Regions from separate parts of the Pseudomonas sp. HP_14 genome, predicted to be linked through region 1. Evidence: riboswitches for the same ligand, from Rfam matches in the RefSeq annotation. Region 1 holds a riboswitch; the other holds the start of a gene.
What was found. Region 1 has a riboswitch for manganese ahead of mntP (manganese efflux pump MntP). Riboswitches for the same ligand answer to the same signal wherever they lie in the genome.
Positions count from the first base shown of each region.

Region 2: another riboswitch for manganese. It lies ahead of ACYASS_RS02865 (TMEM165/GDT1 family protein); the one in region 1 lies ahead of mntP (manganese efflux pump MntP).

Region 1 covers NZ_JBTOQI010000011.1:169,941-181,225, forward strand. The annotation lists gene ACYASS_RS10290 (heme/hemin ABC transporter substrate-binding protein) at 1-220, opposite strand, end outside; gene ACYASS_RS10295 (ATP-binding protein) at 501-1,895, opposite strand; gene ACYASS_RS10300 (response regulator) at 1,895-2,554, opposite strand; gene ACYASS_RS10305 (PepSY domain-containing protein) at 2,724-2,993, shown strand; gene ACYASS_RS10310 (cytochrome b/b6 domain-containing protein) at 2,993-3,538, shown strand; gene ACYASS_RS10315 (sialidase family protein) at 3,577-4,875, shown strand; gene ACYASS_RS10320 (hypothetical protein) at 4,872-5,501, shown strand; gene ACYASS_RS10325 (LTA synthase family protein) at 5,525-7,558, shown strand; yybP-ykoY riboswitch at 7,778-7,955, shown strand; gene mntP (manganese efflux pump MntP) at 7,954-8,520, shown strand; gene ACYASS_RS10335 (methyl-accepting chemotaxis protein) at 8,717-10,243, opposite strand; gene ACYASS_RS10340 (NAD(P)/FAD-dependent oxidoreductase) at 10,428-11,285, opposite strand, start outside.
Region 2 covers NZ_JBTOQI010000002.1:147,160-158,444, forward strand. The annotation lists gene ACYASS_RS02830 (1-acyl-sn-glycerol-3-phosphate acyltransferase) at 68-1,231, opposite strand; gene ACYASS_RS02835 (CPXCG motif-containing cysteine-rich protein) at 1,352-1,534, shown strand; gene ACYASS_RS02840 (putative signal transducing protein) at 1,534-1,806, shown strand; gene ACYASS_RS02845 (SOS response-associated peptidase) at 1,864-2,493, shown strand; gene ACYASS_RS02850 (methyl-accepting chemotaxis protein) at 2,813-3,655, opposite strand; partial or broken gene ACYASS_RS02855 (methyl-accepting chemotaxis protein) at 3,668-4,954, opposite strand; gene ACYASS_RS02860 (M48 family metallopeptidase) at 5,186-6,004, shown strand; gene ACYASS_RS02865 (TMEM165/GDT1 family protein) at 6,195-6,779, opposite strand; yybP-ykoY riboswitch at 6,868-6,988, opposite strand; gene ACYASS_RS02870 (methyltransferase) at 7,028-8,026, opposite strand; gene ACYASS_RS02875 (2-hydroxyacid dehydrogenase) at 8,166-9,131, opposite strand; gene ACYASS_RS02880 (LysE family transporter) at 9,252-9,881, shown strand; gene ACYASS_RS02885 (fatty acid--CoA ligase) at 10,059-11,285, shown strand, end outside.

The DNA.
Region 1 (11,285 bases):
TCGGCATTTTTTCCAGACTGGCCGGATGTTGGCTGGTGGTGTCGACGGCTACCAGTCGAGATTCTCCCCCCAGCTCGACGATCCATTCACTCACCGAGCCTCCCGCAGACACCCAGCGCTGCAGCAACTCCGCCGCCTGGGTGGTCTGGGCCAGCAGCCACAAGCCGGTGGCGGCAATGAAGGCTTTGGCGAAAGAAGAGCGTGCGGCGGAGCGACTCATGGCGATGTCCTTAAGGCGTTCCCCGGCAATCGCGTTTATCAATGTTCGCCGGGTTGGGGAATTTGAGAACACATACTATCCGCAAATGACATTTTTTCTCATTAAGATGTCGTAACCTTTTTCCATTCAGCCAACCAGGCTGGGCAAATCGGCCACTCCGGGTAAAACGCAGGACCTGCAGGAGCGAATTTATTCGCGAAGAGGCCGGTACATCCGCTTCAGGTGTATTGCCGGTAATACCGTCATTCCCGAATGAATTCGGTCCTACCGTTGATCTCGGTCAGCCCGGAGCGTTTAGCTTCAGCTCTACAAGACTCCGGAGGCGCAATTGTGCGCAGCACCCGCCATCCGGACGGTTTCCGATCTGCAGGCTGCTGTCGAGTTTCTTCACGATCATTTCAACGATTGCCAACCCCAGCCCTGCGCCGTTGCTATGCCCATTGCTGTAGAAGCGCTCCAGCAGGCGTGGTGCGTTCTTTTCGTCGATACCAGGCCCGCAATCTTCGACGCGCAACTCGGCCTGTCCGTCATGACTGCGGTCGAGAATGACGCGGATCTCGCTGTTGGTCGGGGCGAAGTTAAGCGCGTTGGTCAGCAGATTCTGAAAAGCGATGGTAATGGCTGCGGGGTCACTGCGTAGCCGGAAGTCTTCGATCCCATCGAACACCAGTTCAACCTTTTTCTCGGCCGCCAGTGGAGTCAGCTCTGCCAGTTCCTCACGTACCAGGCTGCCCAGGTCGAAGGTCTGCAATTCGTTGTGGTTAATCTTCGGCTCGAGTCGCGCCATGGTCAGTAACTGACTGGCGATGCGCGTCGCGCGGTCGACGCCATGCACCAGGTAATCCAGCGCTTCTTCGCGTTGCTCTGGCAATTGCGCCTGTTTGGCGTTCTGTGCGTGGATGCGCAGGATGGTCAGCGGCGTGCGCAATTCATGAGCAGCGTCGGCGATGAAGCGTCGTTCCCGCTCCAGCAGATTTTCGATCTGGATCAGCAGACGATTGAGTGCTGTCTGCATTGGCTCCAGCTCTTTTGGCAGTGGCGAGAGCGCCAAAGATTCAAGACTTTCCGGCTCACGGCGGCGGATGACACTGGCCATGAATTGCAAAGGGCGCAGACCCCAGCCGATAGCCAGCCAGATCGCGAGCGCCAGAAGGGGCACGCCAATCACTGTGGGCCACAGGGTGTGCCGGACAATGCGTTGAATCAGATCCTGACGCACGTCGTCGCGCTCGCCAACCCAGATCAACAGTCCTTGCTGTGCGTCGACCAGCAGGAAGCCACACCAGTCATTGCCGTCTTTGAGGAAGTCATGTGAGCCTTCGGTAACGGGCGGACCGTCCAGCTCCGGAGCCTCGGCGGAACGCACCAGCAGTTCCCCGGAGCTGCGCCAGATCTGGAACGTTAAACGGGTTTCATAAGGATGTGCGGCTTCACCGCCGCCCACTCGACTCATGGCTTCGTCGAAAGCCTGATACAGACGATTGAGGTCGGTTTCGCCTGGAGGCCGTTGGCGCAGAACACCTTGTAGAAGGCGTGCACTTTGCGCCAACTGGGCGTCGTACACCTCTTCAATTTCATGGTGGCTGTCACGTAGCGCCAACCAACTGATGGTCAGGTCGCCCATGAGTAACAGGAGCAACACGGGAATAAGTATGCGTGCGCGAACTGAGCTCATCACAGGGTCTCGATCCGGTAGCCCACACCGCGCACGGTGCGGATCAATTCTGCGGAGAGTTTCTTGCGCAGGTTGTGGATCAACACCTCCAGCGTGTTGCTCTCTACCTTATCTTGCCAGCCGTACAGCGTCGACGACAGACGCTCACGGGTCACGACTTTGCCGGGCCTGATCATCAGTTGGTGAAGTAGTTGATACTCCATCGGCGTCATGGCGATTTCGATGCCGTTGAAACTGACTTGCTGGGTCGCGGGGTCCAGGCTGATTTGTCCATGCTCCAGCAACGGCTGCGCACGGCCCTGACTGCGCCGCAGCAGCGCGCGAACCCGAGCCTTGAGCTCATCCACATCGAACGGTTTGACCAGATAGTCATCAGCGCCAGCGTCCAGACCGGCGATGCGATCCGGCATGCCGTCGCGTGCAGTCAGGATCAACACCGGCAAAGACTGTTGCTCCGCGCGGATCTGGCGCAGCAGGTCGATGCCGTCCAGGCGCGGCAGGCCAAGGTCAAGCAGCAGCAAATCGAAGCGCTCGCTGCGCAGGGCGTGCAACGCGCTTGCGCCGTCTTGCAGCCAGTCCAGCGTATAGCCTTCGCTGCCGAGGGCGACGCGGATGCCCTGGCCCACGGCACGGTCATCTTCCACAAGGAGCAGGCGCATAAGGTGTTCCGTATTGGTTTTGGCCGGTAAGGGCGCACATCATGCCGCTGCGTCAGCGCTTCGGGCAGAGCCTTGTGTCGGGGAAGATGTAACGGGCTGTTGCGTCCTAAGCTTTCGCTAAGCTTCGTTTTGCACAGTGGCGGTTCCTTAGTTCTTACGAGTGTCTGCCATGCGTAAAGTCCTGTTGCTGGTCCCTTTTCTACTCGCCAGTCCACTGGCCCTTGCCGGTCCACAATGCACCACCGCCGAACGCTCCACCTGGCAGGATCAGGGCAAATTCCAGGAGCAACTCAAGGCTCAGGGTTACGAGATCAGCAAGTTCAAAGTCACTGACGGCAACTGCTACGAAATCTATGGCTTTGACAAAGACAAACGCAAAGTCGAGATCTATCACGATCCGGTCACCGGCAAAGCCGTGAAGACCGAGATCAAGGGCTGATGACTCGGCCGACCCTACGCCTGTGGGACCCGCTGGTGCGGCTGTTCCACATTTCCCTGGCCGGTGTTTTCGTCGCTAACTACTTCTTCAATGAAGCCGGTGACGATTGGCATGTCTGGCTGGGTTACTACGCGGTGGCCTGGTTGGTAGCGCGGGTGGTGTGGGGTTTCATCGGGCCGCGCAGTGCGCGCTGGTCCGATTTCTGGCCGACGCCTGCGCGTTTGCGTGCCCATGTGGGTTCGCTGCTCAGACGTCAGCCGGAACATCGGCTGGGCCACTCGCCGCTGGGCGCGTTGGTCATGGTGCTGATGATGGCGATGATTTTTGCTATCGGTCTGACGGGATGGTTGATGACCGAAGTGGATGCCTTGTGGGGCGCAGACTGGCCTCAGCAGATTCATGAAACGCTGGCTGACGGCCTGGCGTTGGTGGTGTGCCTGCACATAGCGGCGGCACTGTTTGAGAGTTATCAGGTGAAGGACAACCTGCCGTTGTCGATGATCACCGGCCGGCGTCGGTCACTTGCCGACGAGCCACGTGATTGAGCCCAGACATTTTGCCTTCGCGATTGTGATCACTACCCATGCGACTGACTTCTTTCAATGTACCTGTCTTGAGTGCATGCCTTGCGCTCGCTCTGGTTTTTCTCGGCGCCTGGTTCAGCCATCCGCAGCACAGCTTGTCAGGTTTTGCGGTTGCCCCGGTCCTCACACCGGCTTCAGGCGTCGCTGCTAAAGCCAGCTACAGCACTCGCTTTGCATCGTCTGACCTGGATGACTTTGTTCACTCTTCCGCGGTGACTGCACTGCCGGGCGGTGACCTGATGTCGGTGTGGTTCGCGGGCACTCGTGAAGGCGCGGGTGATGTCGAAATCCGCGCCTCACGATTTGATGCACGCTCGGGCGAGTGGGGCGATGAATACGTGCTTGCGACGCGTCAGTCGACTCAGGCAGGCACCGGCAAATACATCCGCAAACTGGGTAACCCGGTGGTTGCTTTGGCTCCGGATCAACGCTTGTGGCTGTTCTATGTGTCGGTGTCGGTCGGCGGCTGGGCAGGCAGTTCAGTTAACGTGATTGTCTCCGAGGACATGGGCAAGAACTGGTCGCAGCCACGTCAGCTAGTGACTTCACCTTTTCTGAATATCAGCACCCTGGTGCGCGCCGCGCCGGTGTTTCACGCCGACGGTTCGATTGGCCTGCCGGTTTACCACGAGTTTCTGGGCAAGTTCGCCGAGTACCTGTACCTGAGCGCCGACGGCGATGTGATCGATAAATTCCGCATCAGCCGTGGCACCAACTCCCTGCAGCCAACCGTGGTACCTCTGGATGACAGGCGTGCGGTCGCTCTGCTGCGTTACGCGGGCAATACCCATCACAAAGTGCTCGCCAGCCGCACCGAAGATGGCGGCCAGACCTGGAGTGAACCGCTGCCCCTTGCGCCAAGCAATCCCAATTCCTCGTTGGCTGCGGTCGGCACGCCTGATCGCGGCCTGTTGGTTGCGCTGAATGACCTGCGCGACGGCCGTTTCAAACTGAGCCTGTACGGTACGGACGAGCAGATGGATCACTGGACCTCGGTGATCGATCTGGATAAATCCCCCGATCCCCTTGGTAATCCGTTTTCCTTTGATGCCTACAAGGCAATCATCGGCGAGGGTTTCCGCGCGTCCAGCGGCGTGCGCCGTCATTCGCTGGAGGAGCAGTTCCTGAGCAATCTCGACCAGCGTGTCTGCTCACCCCAAGGCTGCGATTTTGAGTATGAATACCCGTACTTCATCCGCAGCCCTGACGGGCTGTATCACCTGGTTTACTCGTGGAATAACACGTTCATCAAGCACGTCAGCTTCAATGAGGCTTGGCTGGCGGAGCAATTACTGTGATCTCTCTGTGGCAAGCCCATCTTTTTTTCAGTCTGGCGCTGTTCCTTCTGGTTGCTCCGTTGGCGCCGAGCCTGAAGTCGCGGCTGATCATTCTCGCGAGTGCCTCGGTACTGAGCTTTGTCAGCCTTAATGATCTTTCGCTGGCTGCATACGTGCGCAGTTTTACCGATGACCTGGCAATCACCACAACGATTGTTCTTGTCTGGCTCACGTTGCAGCGTCTGGACGTGAAGTTGCCTGGAGTCGAACGACCCGGCACCGTCGTGGTGATCGTTTTTGCTGCGTTGGCACTGGTTCTGTATCCGGCCACATTGGGCCTGACCTACAGCGACCCTTATCGACTGGGCTTCAATCCGCGCCCATTGATCGTTGTCACTGCTGTCATCGCTTTCGGCTTGCTGTACCTGCGTAATGGCCTGGGCGTGGTGATGCTGGCTGGCGCGACACTGGCCTTCGCAGTGCGCAGCAAGCCTTCGGAAAACTATTGGGATTATCTGATCGATCCATTGCTGGCGCTGTATTGCTGTGTAGCGCTGGTGGTGATGGTCGTGCGCGCTGTTTATCGCCGCTGGCGCAGTAGGCAGCCAATAACGGTAGCGAGCATCAAGCTGGTTTCCGGCTCGTGAGTACAAGGGGTAAGGGGATAAAGATGGGGTCGCTGCAATCACGACGCTTGCTGTATTGGCTGGGCGTGACCGTGCTGTTTTTCGTGCTGCTGAGCGTGTTGCGGCTGGTGTTTTTCTTCGGTTTCTCCGGGGTTGATCCTGCTAGCCTGAGAACCGACACCAGCGTCGCACAGACGCTGGGCATCGGCTTTCGGTTCGACTTGCGTCTGGCTTTGCTGTTGGCGTTACCCCTCGTTGTTCTGTTGTGGGTTCCACGCTGGAACCTGCTGAACGTCAGGATGCTGCGCTGGTTTGCGCGGTTATATCTCGCCGTTGCATTGGCGTTGGTCACCCTGATTTACATCGTAGATTTCGGTCATTACGCTTATCTGGGTGTGCGTATCAACGCCAGCGTTATGCGGTACCTGGACGACGCGCAGATTTCCCGGGACATGCTCTGGCAAACTTATCCGGTGCTGTGGATCACTGCGAGTTGGCTGGCCGGTATCGGGGTGATAATCGCGGCTTTCATCGGGCTGGAGCGGATTACCCTTGAGCGCCAGGCCAAACCGATCAGGCGGTGGTCTGCCGCATTTGGCGCAGTACTGGTGACGTTGGCCACTTTATTGGGGCTGCTGGGTCGCGTTGAAAACCTCAATCTGGAAAACCCGGTCCCGCTGCGTTGGAGTGACGCGTTCTTCTCGGGCAACAGTCAGGTCGCCGCGCTGGGTTTGAATCCGGTGCTGTTCCTCTATGACACGCTCAAGGTAGGGCAGTCGCGTTATGACGAAGAGTTAGTACGCCGCCATTATTCTGTGGTCGCTGATTACCTGGGCGTCGATAAGCCAGACCCGCAAAGCTTGAACTTCAAGCGTCAGCAAGACGTGCAGCCTTACAACGTGGCTGCTACCCAGCCGCCAAACGTAGTGTTTGTGATGCTTGAGTCCTTGGGCACCAGTGCTGTGGGGGCGTATGGCAACCCGCTCAATCCGACCCCCAATCTGGATCGCCTGGCTGAGCGAAGCTGGTTCTTCCGGCATTTCTATGTGCCAGTGACCGGGACCGCCAAGACCGTGTGGGCGAGCATTACCGGCGTTCCCGATGTGACTCGTCAGGAAACCGCGACCCGGCACCCGATGTTGACCCGGCAAAATACGCTGATCAATGATTTCAAGGGCTATCAGAAGCTGTACATGATTGGCGGCAATTCCGGTTGGGCCAACATGAATGCTCTGATCCGCCGCAGCATCGTCGACATTCGGCTTTATGACGAGCGTGACTGGCAGTCGCCAGTGGTGGATGTGTGGGGGATTTCCGACCTGGATCTTTTCAAGGAAGGCGACCGAATCCTGCGTGCACTACCCAAGGACCAGCCGTTCTTCGCCTATGTGCAGACGGCAGGCAACCATCGGCCGTTTACCATTCCCAAGGAAAACGACGGCTTTGCAGTCAGTAACCTGAGCCTTGAACAAGTGCAGGCCGCGGGTTCGCGCAGCGTTGAGCAATACAACGCGGTGCGCTTGCTGGACTTCAATATCGGGCGGCTGATGGAGCTGGCCAAGGCGGGCGGTTACTATGAAAACACGATTTTTGTCCTGTTTGGCGACCACAACACCCGTATCAGCCAGATCCCGCATATGCCTCCGGCATTTGAACAATTGGGCCTGGAGAGCAACAACGTGCCGATGTTGATCCACGCACCAGGCCTGATAGGGACGAAGGTGGTTGAAGAGGCGGTCGGGTTGGCTGACTTGTTGCCCACCGTGGCAGGTATGGCAGGCATTCCGTTCAGCAACGGTGCCATGGGGCGGGATATCCAGCAACCCGCGCCCGAAGGTGAGCGTGTCGTGCCATTGGTACTGCGCGAAGGTACGTTCCCGTTAATTGGTGGCGTGACCCGGCATTTCCTCCTGCAGATGGAACACGACGGTACGTCACCGACGCTGCACGACCTGGCCTCGGCAACTCCGTTGGAAAACGTTGCCGGTCAGCATCCGGAGGAGTTCAGTCGCTTGCGTACGTTGACCCTGGGGCTGCATGAGAGTGCGCGGTTGATGTTGTACCGGAATGTGCAGTGAGGTTATTAACTTCACATGACTGTTTGAATTGGAGTGCATTCCTTGTGGGAGCTGGGCTTGCCCGCGATAAGGCTGGATGCGATCTGAAGTGAATCGCGTCCAGCCTTATCGCGGGCAAGCCCAGCTCCCACAGGAATAGGGTTACTCAGATAAATCGCGTATCGCTCCGAAACTTGTGAAGCGTTTGACGATATTTTCATGCGCTTAACGGGTATGATGCCCACCTTCGTTGGGGAGTAGCCTGCTGCTGAGTTATCTCAGGAGCGTTCGTATCAACATTCTCGGCAGCAGCCGTGGTACGAACACCTTTTGGTTGGCGAGACCAGCGACATATCCACGCCTAAAGTCGGGCGTGTGGATGTGTCGTTGACTCATAGCCCGACTGGACGTAAACCGTGAACCCCATTTCCCTCATCTTCCTTGCCCTGGCCATGTCCACGGACGCTTTCGCGGCGGCCATCGGTAAAGGCTCCAGCCTGCATAAACCACGCTTTATCGAAGCGCTGCGTACTGGTCTGATCTTCGGTGTGATCGAAGCCATCACGCCCATTATCGGCTGGGCCATCGGTAATGCCGCCAGCAGCTTCGTTGAAAGCTGGGACCACTGGATCGCCTTTACGCTGCTGCTGATCCTTGGCGTGCACATGATTTACAACGGCTTGAAGCATGAGGAAGACGAGGCTGAGGAAAAAGCCGGGCAGCATTCGTTCCTGATTCTTGCCGTCACTGCGTTCGCTACAAGCATCGACGCGCTGGCTGTGGGGGTTGGGCTGGCGTTTGTGGATGTGAATATTCTGGTCGCAGCGGCAGCGATCGGTCTGGCAACCATGACCATGGTGACTATCGGCGTCATGCTCGGCCGGGTGCTGGGGACGATGGTCGGCAAGCGTGCCGAGATCGTGGGCGGCGTCGTACTGATGCTGGTCGGCGCGACAATCTTGTATGAGCACCTGTCTGCGTGACTTTCTGTAGGAGTGACCGGGGTGGCGATCCACATTGCTCGCGATAGCGTTAGTTCAGGTGATAATTCGTCGGCCAGGAAGCTGAATCGCGAGCAATGTGGATCGCCACCCCGGTCACTCCTACAGATCCCTTGTTTGCCCGCGACAGCGCTGTGTCAGAACGTAGCGCTATTGCTTGTAGACGATGCGTTTGGCCTTAACTCTTCACCGCAAACGCTGCGCCCAGCGCCTGAAGCCGGGTCGCCATTGGCGAAAGATCTTCGCTGCACTGGATGAGGGTTATCACGTCTGTAGCGTTGTTTTGTGCAATTGCGTGAACGGTCGTCAGACGATCGTTGATGCCCACCGACGCTGCGGATTGCTGTTCGGTGGTGCCTGCGATCAATACGTTCAGGCGATGAATTTCCAGCACATCAGCGACGGTGCTCTTCAATAGTTCCGAGCCCAGTTGGCTGGCCTGGACACAGCGTCCAACCTCTTCGCCGCTGTTACGCATCGAGTCGGCTGCGGTGCGGCTTTCCTTCTGTAGTGATTCGACGATCTGGCGAATCTCTTCCACCGAGCCTGCGGTTTTCTGCGCCAGGCCTCGAACCTCATCGGCGACCACTGCAAATCCACGGCCCTGCTCCCCGGCACGGGCAGCTTCAATAGCAGCGTTGAGGGCCAGCAGGTTGGTCTGCTCTGCGATTTCGCGAATAACGTTAATAACCTTGCCGATCTTTTCTGCCTGGTCGGCCAGTGACTGCACGCTCTGGTTAGCCCCACTGATTGAAGATTCCAGGTTGGCAATGTCTTTGCTCGCCTTATCAACCGACTCCTTGCCCTTGACCAATTGATCGTTGGCTTTGTTGGCGCCGTGATGGGCTTCGCTGGCGTGTTGTGAGATGTCGTCAAGGGCTGTAGTGAGCAGTTGCATCGAGTGAGCCATGCGAGTGATTTCTGCCAGTTGCTGCTGTGCGCCTTTGTCCAGGGTTTCGCCTGCCACCGATAACTGACGACCCATGTCACTCAAACCGCTGGTTTCATGAATCACGCCACCAACGGTGTTGGTGATCAACGCGAGGAATTCGTCAAAGCGCTGGGAGGAGTGCATGCCGACGCGGCTTTCAGTGACACCTGCTCTTTTATCCAGACGCGCGGCGGCCTGGAGGATTTTGTCCAGCAGGTCCTGGTTCTCGCTGGCTTCGCGATGGCTGTGTATCGCCAGATAAATCAGGATGGCGCTTTCAGCGACGACATAGGCGGCATGGATGAAGACCACATCCCAACCGCCGTGATGCTGCATCACGTATACCGGATAACCCGAATGCTGCAGCACATGGAAGAGTAAATGGTGAACGGCGATGGTCGCGGCAGCCACGACAATGGGCAGCCAGTCCCGGTAGAACGTCAGTACCGCCAACAGCGCGAAAATACCGAAGTGGACTTCGATCAGGCCTTGAGTCTGATTGATGTGCAAGCCCGACATGACCATCAGGGCAACGCCCGTCAGGCAACGAAACAAGCGGGTACCACGCAAGACGGGATACAGCGCAGTCATGGCAATGGCCGTGCCGCCGCCAACCAGAACGGCCTGGCCGAAGGTTGAGTGAATAGTCGCCAGCCCCAGTGCGTAGATAAAACATATCCACAGGAGCCCGAGCATGATGCGGTCGGCTTTACGGTAATGATCGGTAAAACGAGGCACCGTCGACATAGCGCAAATCCTCAACATCCATTTCATGGAACCGCATGAATGCCGAGTATGCCTGCGTCTATGGGACTAAAGAAGCGGTATGCCATCACCGATACTGTCTCGCGACAGGCATCGGACCTGTAGGAGCTGCCGAAGGCTGCGATGGCGGTGAATCAGGATGGATGCTTCGCAGCCTTCGGCAGCTCCTACAGAGGGATGGGCTTGTCAGTCGTTAGTGCAGCTTCATGCGCGGCTCGGTTCCTTTGCCGATGCGGCTGCCGAGCATCAACATCAGTGTGCGGAAGGTGCCGTACAACGCCATCTGGTGCATGCGATACAGAGAGATGTAGAACATCCGCGCCAGCCAGCCTTCAAGCATGACGCTGCCGGTCAGGTTGCCCATCAGATTGCCCACTGCCGAGAACTTCGAGAGGGAGATCAGCGAACCATAGTCAGTGTATTTGTAGTCCGGAAGCGGTTTGCCCTCGATGCGCAAGCGCAGCGATTTGACCAGCAACGAAGCCTGCTGATGCGCGGCCTGGGCGCGGGGCGGAACATTGCGGTCCGAGCCTTTTTGCGGGCAGGCTGCACAATCGCCGAAAGCGAAAATATTTTCATCGCGAGTCGTCTGCAACGTTGGCAGCACCTGCAACTGGTTGATGCGATTGGTTTCCAGGCCGTCGATTTCCTGCAGGAAACCCGGTGCCCGAATACCGGCTGCCCACACCTTGAGTGTGGCCGGGATCACCAGACCGCTGGCGGTGATCAGCGAATCTGCAGTCACTTCACTCACGGCAGCATCGGTCAGCACCGTAACGCCAAGTTTCTCCAGAGTCTTGTGGACCGGGCCGCCAATGCGTTCCGGCAAGGCAGGCAAGACGCGTGGGCCAGCCTCGATCACCGTGATACGCAGGTTTTCCGGTTTGATCCTGCCCAGTCCGTAAGCTGCCAGCTCATGAGCCGCGTTGTGCAGTTCAGCGGCCAGTTCCACCCCGGTTGCGCCTGCGCCGACAATCGCCACGGTAATTTCCTGGGCGGTGTCGCTTTGCCCGGCATGGGCACGCAAGTAATGGTTAAGCAGCTGCTGATG
Region 2 (11,285 bases), on a different contig from region 1:
AATTGTCTGACAATTTCAGGCATAAAAAAGGCGCTAGATATCAGCGCCTTTTTTACCGTCAGCAGGATCAGAGCGGGATGCCAGCCTTTACCCGGTATTGATTGCGTACAGGCGTCGCATACTGCTGGATCAGGTAAGGCTGATGCTCTGCCGGGCACTCGTCGAGACGACGTTGCCATTCTTCCTGAGCCTTGGTCAGTTCGGGCGCGGCAAACACATCCTTGGCCAACGGCACATTGAGCGACGAATCTGCATCGGCCCACTGTGCGTAAGCCAGGTAATGGACGGGGAACAAGCGGTAGCCACCGAGAATTTGCCGGTCCATTTCAATGGCCAGCGCTTTGGTGTCTTCGAAAAGCTCGGTGATGGGGGGCGCAAAGTTCACATGGACGCGTCCCTTGTAGCCGGTAATGCCCAAGGCGATGCTGACGTCATCCTCGCCCGGCACCTTGCTGTAAGTGCCGGTGGTGGCACGAATGTACAGCTCGCGCGCCTTGGCATGATCGCAAGGGTCGTATTCATAGCTGATGGACACCGGCGTCAGGTTCAGTGACTGAATCACCTCGGCGAACGGTTCGTCCTTGCGGCTCATGTGGAACATCTTGAGGATTGCCGACTCGGTACGGTCATCACCGTCCTTGGCGCGACCTTCTGCCTGGGCAATCCAGATCGATTGGCAGTCGTTGCGAATCGAGTGGTTGATGTAGGCAGACAGCAACTGGTACGCCGCCATTTTTTCCCGGCGCCCTGCGATGGAGCGGTGCACGATGAAGCTCTTGTTCAGGCGCATCAGATCGCTGACAAAAGGTTTTTGCAGGAGGTTATCGCCAATCGCGATACGCGGTGTCGGCAGGCCTGCGTGGTACACGGCGTAATTGACGAACGCCGGGTCCATCACGATATCGCGGTGGTTGGCCAGAAACAGATAGGCGCTGCCGGATTTGAACTGCTCGACACCCGTGTAGGTCACACCGTCGGTAGCGCGCTCAATGGTGTGGTCGACGTAGTATTCGACCTTGTCCTGTAAGGTGGCGACCGAATTGATACCCACGAACTGACGACGCAGCTTGCGGGCGATGATCGGTTGTAATGCCCAGCCTAAAGCGCCTGCCAGTTTCGGGAAGCGGAAGCGGGTCAGGATCGAGAGAAACTCTTTGTCGCTGAGCAAACGCTCAAGCACCGCTGAGACTTCAGCGTCGTTGTAAGGTCGGATGGCATCAAATTCGCCCATCATGCTCTCTTGTAGGGGGTGACAAAGTAATAGGGGAGGCCAAGTCTGGAAAACACGTCCAGACTCTAGCAGAGCCTTGAAAGACCGCGATTATACGCACAACTGATCCCGGAGACCGCGATGCAGGAAATTCAGAGTTACGACTGCCCTTACTGCGGCGAGCCGGTCGAGGCGGTACTGGACTTGTCTGGCGGTGACCAGCAGTACATAGAGGATTGCCCGGTCTGTTGTCGGCCCATTGTCTTCGACTTGCAAACCGATGGTGAAGACTGGCGTCTGGACGTTCGCAGCGAGAACGAATAATGCAGAAAGTCTACGAGCCGGAAAACCTGATGGAAGGCGAGCTGCTACAGGGCATGCTCGCCAGCGAAGGTATAGAAGCGCACCTCACCGGCCAGCACTTGCTGGGCGCCCTTGGCGAGTTGCCAGCCCTCGGCCTGCTGGGGCTGCTGGTGGACAACGATCAGGTGGAGCAGGCGCGACAGTTGATCACTGAGTACAATGCGGCGCTGCCTTTCTCTGGAGGCGAGCCCGGTGATGAACCGGACAATTTCCCTGACGTGCTGGTGTGTTGAGCGGCTTAATGGCCTTGTCTCCACAGTTCAGCGCGTCCAAACGAGTTTTATAGCCCCATGTGTGGACGTTATGCGCTGTTTCGTTGGACGCCCGCTTTAGCGGCCTTGCCGGGTTTTCCGGCTGACCAACAAGCGCAATGGAATATCTCGCCAGCGGATTCGGTACTCATGTTACGTGCCGTTGCCGGGACTGAGGGCGATCTTGAACTGGCACGTGCGCGTTGGGGACTCACCCCGCCGTGGCTGACTGATCTGTCTCGTACCCCCGCTCACGCCCGTGCCGAGACCCTGGCCGAGCAACCGATGTTTCGCGAGGCGTTTCGCCTGCGCCGCTGTCTGCTGCCTGCCAACGGTTTTTATGAATGGCGCGGTACTACCCGCAAACGGCCTTTCTGGCTGACACCGGGAGAGGGCTCGGCGCTGTTTTTTGCGGCGATCTGGGAAGCGTATCCGGTGCAGGAGCATACGTACCTGAGTGTTGCGGTGGTCACTCAACTGGCTGTCAGTCAGCGCCGTCCCTTGATTCTCGACGCTCAAGGGCAGAAGGACTGGCTTGCGGCCGATACACCATTGCCGACCTTGCAAGCGTTGCTCGCTGCTCCACAAACCGCGCTGCGCGAGCGTCCGCTGGCCAATCTGGTCAACGATCCGAAGCTCAATGCGCCTGAGTGCCTGACGCCGTTGTGATAAGTGCTGCAAACATTGGACCTGTAGGAGCGCGCTTGCCCGCGATTCGATCTGTCAGTCGATGAATATATCGCCTGTGCTGACGCTATCGCGAGCAAGCTCACTCCTACAGGGGGGCGGTTTCAACCGGGAAGAGTGCATCAGGTTCGATAAGGGTTTCCCCGCTGTCCATCGCACCGTGCCGTCTAGACTTATGGGAGCTGCCGAAGGCTGCGATGACGGCCAGTCAGAATAACCGCATCGCAGCCCTCGGCAGCTACAGAAAAGCATTCCCGATACAGGTCGTTATAAGCTGTTTGACAGGAAGACTGCCCGCCCTTTACACCTTGAACTGATTGATCAACCGCCGCTGCTGCTCGGCCAGTTTGGTCAGTTCTGCGCTGGCCTGGCTGGATTCGTCGGCACCGCCTGCGACTTCGTTGGCCACTTCGCCGATGTTTGTGACGTTACGGTTGATGTCTTCGGCGACCGAGCTCTGTTCCTCGGCGGCGCTGGCGATCTGGGTGTTCATGTCGTTGATGACCGAAACCGCTTTGGTAATGGTCTCAAGTGCCTGTGCGGCCTCGGCGGCATGGCCGACACTTTCCTCAGTCTTGCCCTGGCTGTCTTCCATCACCTGCACCACCTGGCGAGTGCCATTTTGCAGTTGCTGGATCATGTTCTGTATTTCTTGAGTGGCCTGCTGAGTCTTCTGCGCCAGATTGCGCACTTCGTCGGCGACCACGGCAAAGCCTCGGCCCTGTTCACCAGCACGCGCCGCTTCGATCGCTGCGTTCAGTGCCAGCAGATTGGTTTGCTCGGCAATACCCCGAATAGTCGTCAGGATCGCATTGATGTTTTCGCTGTCGGCAGCGAGCGCCTGAACGACGGTCACCGCCCGGCCGATCTCCGATGCGAGGGCACTGATGGAGTTAGAGGTGTTCTGTACGATCTGCATCCCTTGATTGGCAGCCCCGTCGGCATGACTCGCCGCTTGCGCTGCCTGGGTGGCATTGCGTGCCACGTCTTGCGCGGTGGCTGTCATCTGGTGGACGGCCGTGGCAACCAGTTCGATTTCAGACATTTGCTTGTGCACGCCCTGATTGGTGCGGATAGCAATGTCGGCGGTATGTTCCGAAGAGTCGCTGACCTTCTGCACCGAGGCGACGACCTGAGTGATCATGGCCTGCAGCTTGCTCAGGAAAGTGTTGAAGCGAATGGCGATCTGGCCAACTTCATCGACCCGGTCGCTTTTCAGGCGACGGGTGAGGTCGCCTTCGCCCTGGGCAATATCGTCGAGCATCAGCACCATCTGTTTGAGTGGTTTGGCGATGCCACGTGCGACCAGCCAGATGACCACCAGGCCCAGCGCCGCAATGAGCAGCCCGACCACGGTCATGCCGAAGATGTCATCTTTGCGCTGGGTATCGAGTTCGCCACGGAGTTTGTCCACGTCCGCCATGACTGCACTGAGCGGCACTTGAATCATCAGGGTCCAGCGCGCGTCGGTGGCACCGATGCCGAACGGCATGTAAACCTCAATGTGACCGTGATCGCGGTCTATGTCGTAAAGCACCTCGCCAGCGGCGATTTTTTTCAGGTTGTCGATTTCGTTGGCGTCGAGAATAGTCGTCGCTTTTTCACCCAGCTTTGTCGCGTCCCGGGTGTAGGCCACGAGGGTCCCACCGCTGGATATCAAGGCCATCTCGCCTGCACCGTCGTACAGTTTCTTGTCGGCGGAAATGAGCATGTCCTGAATGAAATTGACTGACAGGTCCGCGCCGACGATGCCCTGAAATACGCCGTTGACCATGATCGGTTCAATAAACGAAGACAGCATCACCATTTTCCCGCCGACCTTGTAGGGTGCCGGGTCAATGACACAAGGCTTTTTGTTTTCACGGGAGCAGATGTAGTACTCGCTGGCACGTACGCCGGTGGACAGCATTTTAGTGTCTTCAAGGCTGGCCAGCTTTTCCAGGGTCAGCGTTCCATCAGTGTTGCGATACCACCAGGGCATGAAGCGGCCGGTGGCTGGATCGCTACCGGTGTCGGATGAGCCTATGTAGTCCGCGTCATTATTGTTCAGGGCGTTGGGTTCCCAGCCTATATAAGCACCGAGCACTTTAGGGTTCTGTTCCACGTTGTGACGAAGCAGATTGAGCAATTGCTCACGGGTGGCTTTCAGCTGTGGCTCGCCCTTGCTGTCTGTCAGCGCCAGCAGCGCATTGACGCGGGCCAGGCCTGCGGTGATCAGCAAAGGTGCTTCGAGCTCGCGCTTGATCTCGCTGGCTTGAGTCTGAACCAGTGCACTAAGGCGCTGCTCCATTACTTGTTCAAATAATGACTGGGTTCTTTCGTCGACCAGTGTTTGCGTACGTTCGCTGGCGAAAAGCGAGTAGAGAACCAGGGCGGCGACAACAGACAGCACGATCGCGCCCGCCAGCGCTGCGATGGAAAACTGAATCGATTTGAACTTCATGAGAACTCCAGACGTGGCGTTGCGCTATCTAAGGCTATCGGCGTTTACTTTCAAAATCATGAACACTGCACCCGAAAAGGGGCGCAAATCGTGCCGAAGTGTCGTTTATGGATAGGCAGTCATCCGGGGAACCATCACCGCTTTTCGCGGACAAAGCGCCTGTCAGCCAGTATCTGGCGCATAAGTCGTTCTCCGCCTAGGATGAGCGCCATGTTCAGAGGGAGATTTATCATGCGTCAGAAGTTTGCTCTATGTGCCTTGACCGCAGCCATCCTGCTCGGCGGCTGTCAGGCCGTGAATACCACCAGCGGCGATTCGGTCGGTGTCGAGCGCAAGCAGTACATGTTCAGCATGCTCTCGACCGATGAGGTCAATCAGATGTATGCCCAGTCCTACAAGGAAACCGTGGGCGAGGCGTCGACCAAGGGCGTGCTGGATACAACCAGCGCCAATGCCAAACGTGTGCATGCGATTGCCGACCGCCTGATCGGTCAGGCACCCAAGCTGCGTCCGGATTCTGCGCAGTGGCAGTGGGAAGTGAACCTGATCAAGAGTGATGAGCTGAACGCCAACTGTGGCCCGGGCGGCAAGATCATTTTCTACACCGGCCTGATCGATAAGTTGAAGCTGACAGACGATGAGATCGCTGCGGTGATGGGCCATGAAATTGCCCATGCCTTGCGTGAGCACGGACGTGAGTCGATGTCCAAAGCGTACGGCGTTGCCATGGCCAAGCAAGGGGCGGGCGCCATCCTCGGGTTAGGGCAGGACAGCATGGCGCTGGCTGATACCGTGGTTAATTACAGTCTGACCTTGCCTAACAGTCGCAGTAACGAAAACGAGGCAGATCTACTCGGTCTGGAGTTGGCGGCACGAGCGGGTTACAACCCGAATGCCGCCATTACCCTGTGGCAGAAAATGACTCAGAATTCCGGTGGCTCGCAGCCTGAGTTCATGAGTACTCACCCGGCTTCGGAAAGTCGTATTGCATCGTTGCAGGCGGCAATTCCCAAGGTGATGCCGCTCTACAACGCTGCTAAAAAATCCTGAGGAGTTTGCTTGTTCTGTAGACGCTGATTATTGGCGAAGCGTGGCGTCCTTGATGCCGCCTCGCGAACAAGTTCGCTCCTACCGTGTGGTGCGGTGCGCGTATGAGGTAACTTGTTGCCGAGAGGGTTTGACGCGGTGGTTCAGGTCTGACACCTCTCGCGAACAAGTTCGCTCCTACCGGCCAATGTCCTTAAATCCAGCCACTCACCTGCATTGCCTTGTACACCGCCACCAGCGCCAGTACGAAGAACGCGCTCGCTGCCAGGCGACGGATCAGGGTCAGAGGCAGTTTCTCGGCGGCGAAATTACCGGCCAGTACCACCGGCACGTTAGCCAGCAACATGCCCAGCGTAGTCCCCAGAATCACCAGCCAGAGATACGAATATTGCGCGGCAAGCATGACCGTGGCGATTTGCGTCTTGTCGCCGATCTCGGCAATGAAGAACGCGATCAGCGTGGTCATGAATGGACCAAATTTGCGTGCGGTATTGGCATCGTCGTCGTCCATTTTGTCCGGGACAAGGGTCCACAGCGCGGTGGCGGCGAAGCTTACGGCGAGAATCCAGTGCAGGGTTGCGTCCGACAGGAAACTGCTGAACCAGGCACCTACGGCACCGGCCGCGGCATGGTTGGCCAACGTCGCGGCGACAATGCCCGCAATGATCGGCCAGGGCTTGCGAAAGCGAGCGGCCAGAATAAGCGCGAGGAGTTGGGTCTTGTCACCGATTTCGGCCAAGGCAACGACAGCGGTGGGGACCAACAGGGATTCCAGCATCAGGTTTTCCTAAGGGGCGGGTCGACACGGCTACGACACGTACAGCCTCCCCGCCCCGGGTAAGGTGTTCGTGTCATAGGTCTTGTCAAACCACCGATCCGTCTGAGCGGATTCGGGGTCGTACGCACCATGGTCTGAGGACCAAGTATGTTGATGCGTACCGGACGAGCATGGCGCTCGTGGGAGACTACTCCCCTAGGACGGAGCGGATTCTGCCTTCAGCTTTCGCTTTGGGCAAGTGCTTATTTTCAAGCCCGCTTGGCGCGGTAGATTCTGAAGCCATTTCCTTCAGCCTTGATTGCACACACGCCAAAATGCTCTTCAATGATGGGTTGATACTTGAGGAAACTGTTGGCAACTAACCGAAGTTCGCCGCCTGATTTCAGATGTTGTCGTGCTTTTCTCAGCAGGTTTTCCGTGGCTTTGTAATCCGTGTGGACCCCGACATGGAAGGGCGGATTACTCAGGATCGTGCTCAAACCCATGGGGGCCGCATCGATACCGTCGCCTGTCAGCACTTCAGCCTCCAGCCCGTTTGCAGCAAGGGTCAGACGGGTGCTGGCTGTGGCGAATGCATCGACGTCGAGCATGATCACATTGTTATGCGGGTAGCGACGTTTTACCGCAGCCCCCAGCACACCAGCGCCGCAGCCGAAGTCGAGCAAATTGCCGCTGGGCAGCTTGTCGATGTTCTGCAGCAACAATGCCGAGCCACGGTCCAGTCGGCCCTGGCTGAAAACGCCCGGCAGGCTGACAACCTTGAGCGGACCGTCTTCCATTTCGACTTCGTATTGCTGGGCGAGGCTTTCCAGCGTTACCTCTTTTGGAGCGTCTTCAACGGTGACTTGCCACAGCTGGCAATGACGGGCGCTGTCCAGCTTGCGGGCGCGGCCAAACGGGCCCAGCTGTTTGGCGGCAGCTTCGATACCGCTGCGTTTTTCACCGACCAAAAACAGCTCGCGTCCCGCCAGACGCGAGGCGAGGGCATTGAGCAAGTAGTTGGTCAGCTCTCGCGCTTTGGGCAAGAACACCACGGCGGCCTCGAATGGCAGCTCAGGGACTGTTACGCCGAAATGGCTACGACCTTCAAAGCGTGCATCCAGTGCAGCCTGATCACCTGCGTGCCAGCACCAGCCTTGCGCGTTCGGCAGGCGGCCGAGCAAATCATCAGCAGGCAGGCCGGCGAGTAGCAGGGAGCCCTGAAACAGTTCGGCCTGACGGAGTAACACTTCACTGCGCGGGTCCATGGTGGGCTCCTCGAAAAAGCTCGGAGTCTAACAGTTTGGAGCCAGCAACGGCGTTGCGATCCCTGTAGGAGCTGCCGAGGGCTGCGAAGGCGATTTATATGACCGACCGCCTTCGGCAGCTCCTACAGGGATTTGCGGCCTAACCCACCACGCGAACCGGTTTGCCAGCAAAGAATCCTCGTGCATTCTCGGTCACTTGGCTGACGATCCGTTGCCGTGCCTCGCGTGCACCCCAAGCGCTGTGAGGCGTGATGATCAGGCGTGGAATGTCGCCTGCCAGTAGCGGGTTACCCGCTGTCGGCGGCTCAACCGTGAGCACGTCGGTAGCCGCACCGCCCAAGTGACCGTTACGCAATGCATCGGCCAGGGCTTGCTCGTTGATCAGCCCGCCGCGGGCGGTATTGATAACGTACGCGTGCGGCTTGAGCAGGCTTAGCTCGTGTGCGCCGATCATGTCGCGGGTGTCGTCATTGAGCGGGCAATGCAGGGTCAGGGCGTCAACCTGAGGCAGCAGTTCTTCCAGCGGCAAGCGGTCCGGGCGAGCAGGGCGGCCGGGTATTTGCCCGAGAACGACGCGCATGCCAAATGCCTCAGCCAGTTTTGCCACGGCACCGCCCAACTCCCCATGGCCCAACAGGCCCAGAGTCTTGCCTTCCAGTTCTACGATTGGGAAGTCCAGCAGGCAGAACTGCTTCGACTTCTGCCAGAGGCCTTGCTGCACTGCTTTTTGATAGTCGGGCAGGCTGGTGGCCAGTGCCAACAACAGCATCAAGGTGTGTTGAGCGACTGATGGGGTGCCGTAACCCTGGCAGTTGCACACGGTAACCCCATGATGACGGGCCGCAACCAGGTCGATGTTATTGGTGCCGGTGGCCGTCACCAGCACTAGCTTGAGGTCAGGGCATGCGGCGAACGTGTTGGAATCGATCACGACCTTGTTGCTGATCGCCACCTGAGCGCCTTGCAGGCGTTCAATCACTTGATCTGAGCTCGTGCTGGCATGCAGCGTCAACTCGCTGAAGCATTCACGCAATGCGCCGAAGTCCAGATCGCCAAGGTCGAGGGACGTGTGGTCGAGGAAAACTGCTTTACCGTGATTGCTCATCAGCTGTACCTGTTAATGGACGTATTGAAGGCTTAATGTGGCTAGCCTATCAGAGCGAAACGCTTGCTTACATTTTTGAGCCTGCCTGTCTTTTGGCCAGCTTATTTTTGGAGAATCACCATGTATTGGGCCGAGTTTCTCACCGTTGCCTTGATCCACTTGCTCGCTGTCGCCAGCCCCGGACCGGATTTCGCCGTGGTCGTACGAGAAAGTGTGGCCCATGGACGCAAGGCGGGCACCTACACCGCTATGGGCGTGGGGACGGCGATTTTCCTGCACGTCGGTTATTCGCTGCTGGGGATAGGCTTGATTGTTTCGCAGTCGATCGTGCTGTTCAACGCGCTCAAATGGGCCGCCGCCGCTTATTTGCTGTACATCGGCTTCAAGGCGCTACGGGCCAAACCTGCCAGCGCCAGTGATGCGCCGGTCAACGTTGCAGGCGGTGAGCGCACGGCTCGCGGTGCATTTACCAGTGGCTTTATCACCAACGGCCTGAACCCCAAGGCCACGCTGTTTTTCCTGTCGTTGTTCACCGTAGTGATCAACCCGCACACGCCATTGTGGGTCCAGGCGGGTTATGGCGTTTACCTGGCCGTCGCAACGGGGCTGTGGTTTTGCATGGTCGCGCGGCTGTTCAGCCAGGAGCGTGTGCGTGCAGGCTTTGCGCGTATGGGCCACTGGTTTGATCGCGCCATGGGTGGCGTGTTGGTGGCGTTGGGCCTGAAGCTGGCGCTGACTGAGAGTCATTGATTGAGCAGGTTCTGCGCAATCTTGTAGGACCGGCTAAAGCCGGTCCTACAAGATCAGGGGCGCAGGAGTAAGCTTCCCGTCCCCGGCAAATCATCCCTTTGGCTGATTTGACTGGCGAGGTACCGCTCTAGAGTCCATATTTCAAGCCACGCCCGTGCACTTTGAAAAGGAACTCTTATGTTGCAGACCCGCGTTATTCCGCCAGCCGACGGTGCCTATCAATATCCTCTGTTGATCAAGAGGCTATTGATGTCAGGCAGCCGTTACGAAAAAACCCGGGAAATCGTCTACCGCGACACCGTTCGCTATACCTATCCAGAACTGATCGAGCGCGTCTGCCGGTTGGCCAATGTGCTCAGTGCCGCAGGTGTCAAAGCTGGCGATACAGTGGCGGTGATGGATTGGGACAGCCACCGTTACCTTGAGTGCATGTTTGCCATTCCAATGATTGGCGCCGTGATTCACACCATCAACGTTCGGCTCTCGCCGGATCAAATCGTCTACACGATGAACCATGCCGAAGATAAGTTCGTGCTGGTCAACAGCGAGTTCGTCGGCCTGTATCAGGCAATGGCCGGGCATCTGACCACCGTCGAGAAAACCCTGCTACTGACGGACCTGCCGGAAAAGACTGCTGAATTGCCCAATCTGGTGGGCGAATACGAGACGCTGCTGGCTCAGGCCGGCGCGCAGTACGAGTTCGAGGATTTCGACGAAAACTCCGTGGCCACGACGTTCTACACCACCGGCACCACGGGCAACCCCAAAGGCGTGTATTTCAGCCATCGCCAGTTGGTGCTGCACACCATGGGTGTCGCAACCATTGTCGGCAGTGCCGAGCGATTGCTGGGCACCGATGATGTGTACATGCCCATCACGCCGATGTTTCACGTGCATGCCTGGGGCATGCCTTACGCGGCGACGATGCTGGGGGTCAAACAGGTTTATCCCGGCCGCTATGATCCGGAGTTTCTGGTCGAGTTGTGGCGCAAGGAGAAAGTCACTTTTTCCCATTGCGTGCCGACTATCATGCAAATGGTCCTCAACTGCAAAAGCGCCCAGGACATGGATTTTGGTGGTTGGAAGATCATCATTGGCGGCAGCTCATTGAACCGCACGCTGTATGAAGCGGCCAAGGCGCGTGGCATTCAACTGACTGCCGCTTATGGCATGTCGGAAACCGGTCCGTTGATTTCGGTTGCGCATCTGAACGACGAACTGCGTGCGGGGAGCGAGGACGAGCGTGTCACGTATCGAATCAAGGCCGGCGTGCCGGGCATTCTGGTGGACGCGGCGATTGTCGATGAGGACGGTAACTTCCTTCCCGCCGACGGTGAGTCCATGGGCGAGCTGGTGCTGCGAGCACCCTGGTTGAGTGAAGGTTATTACCGTGAGCCGCAAAAA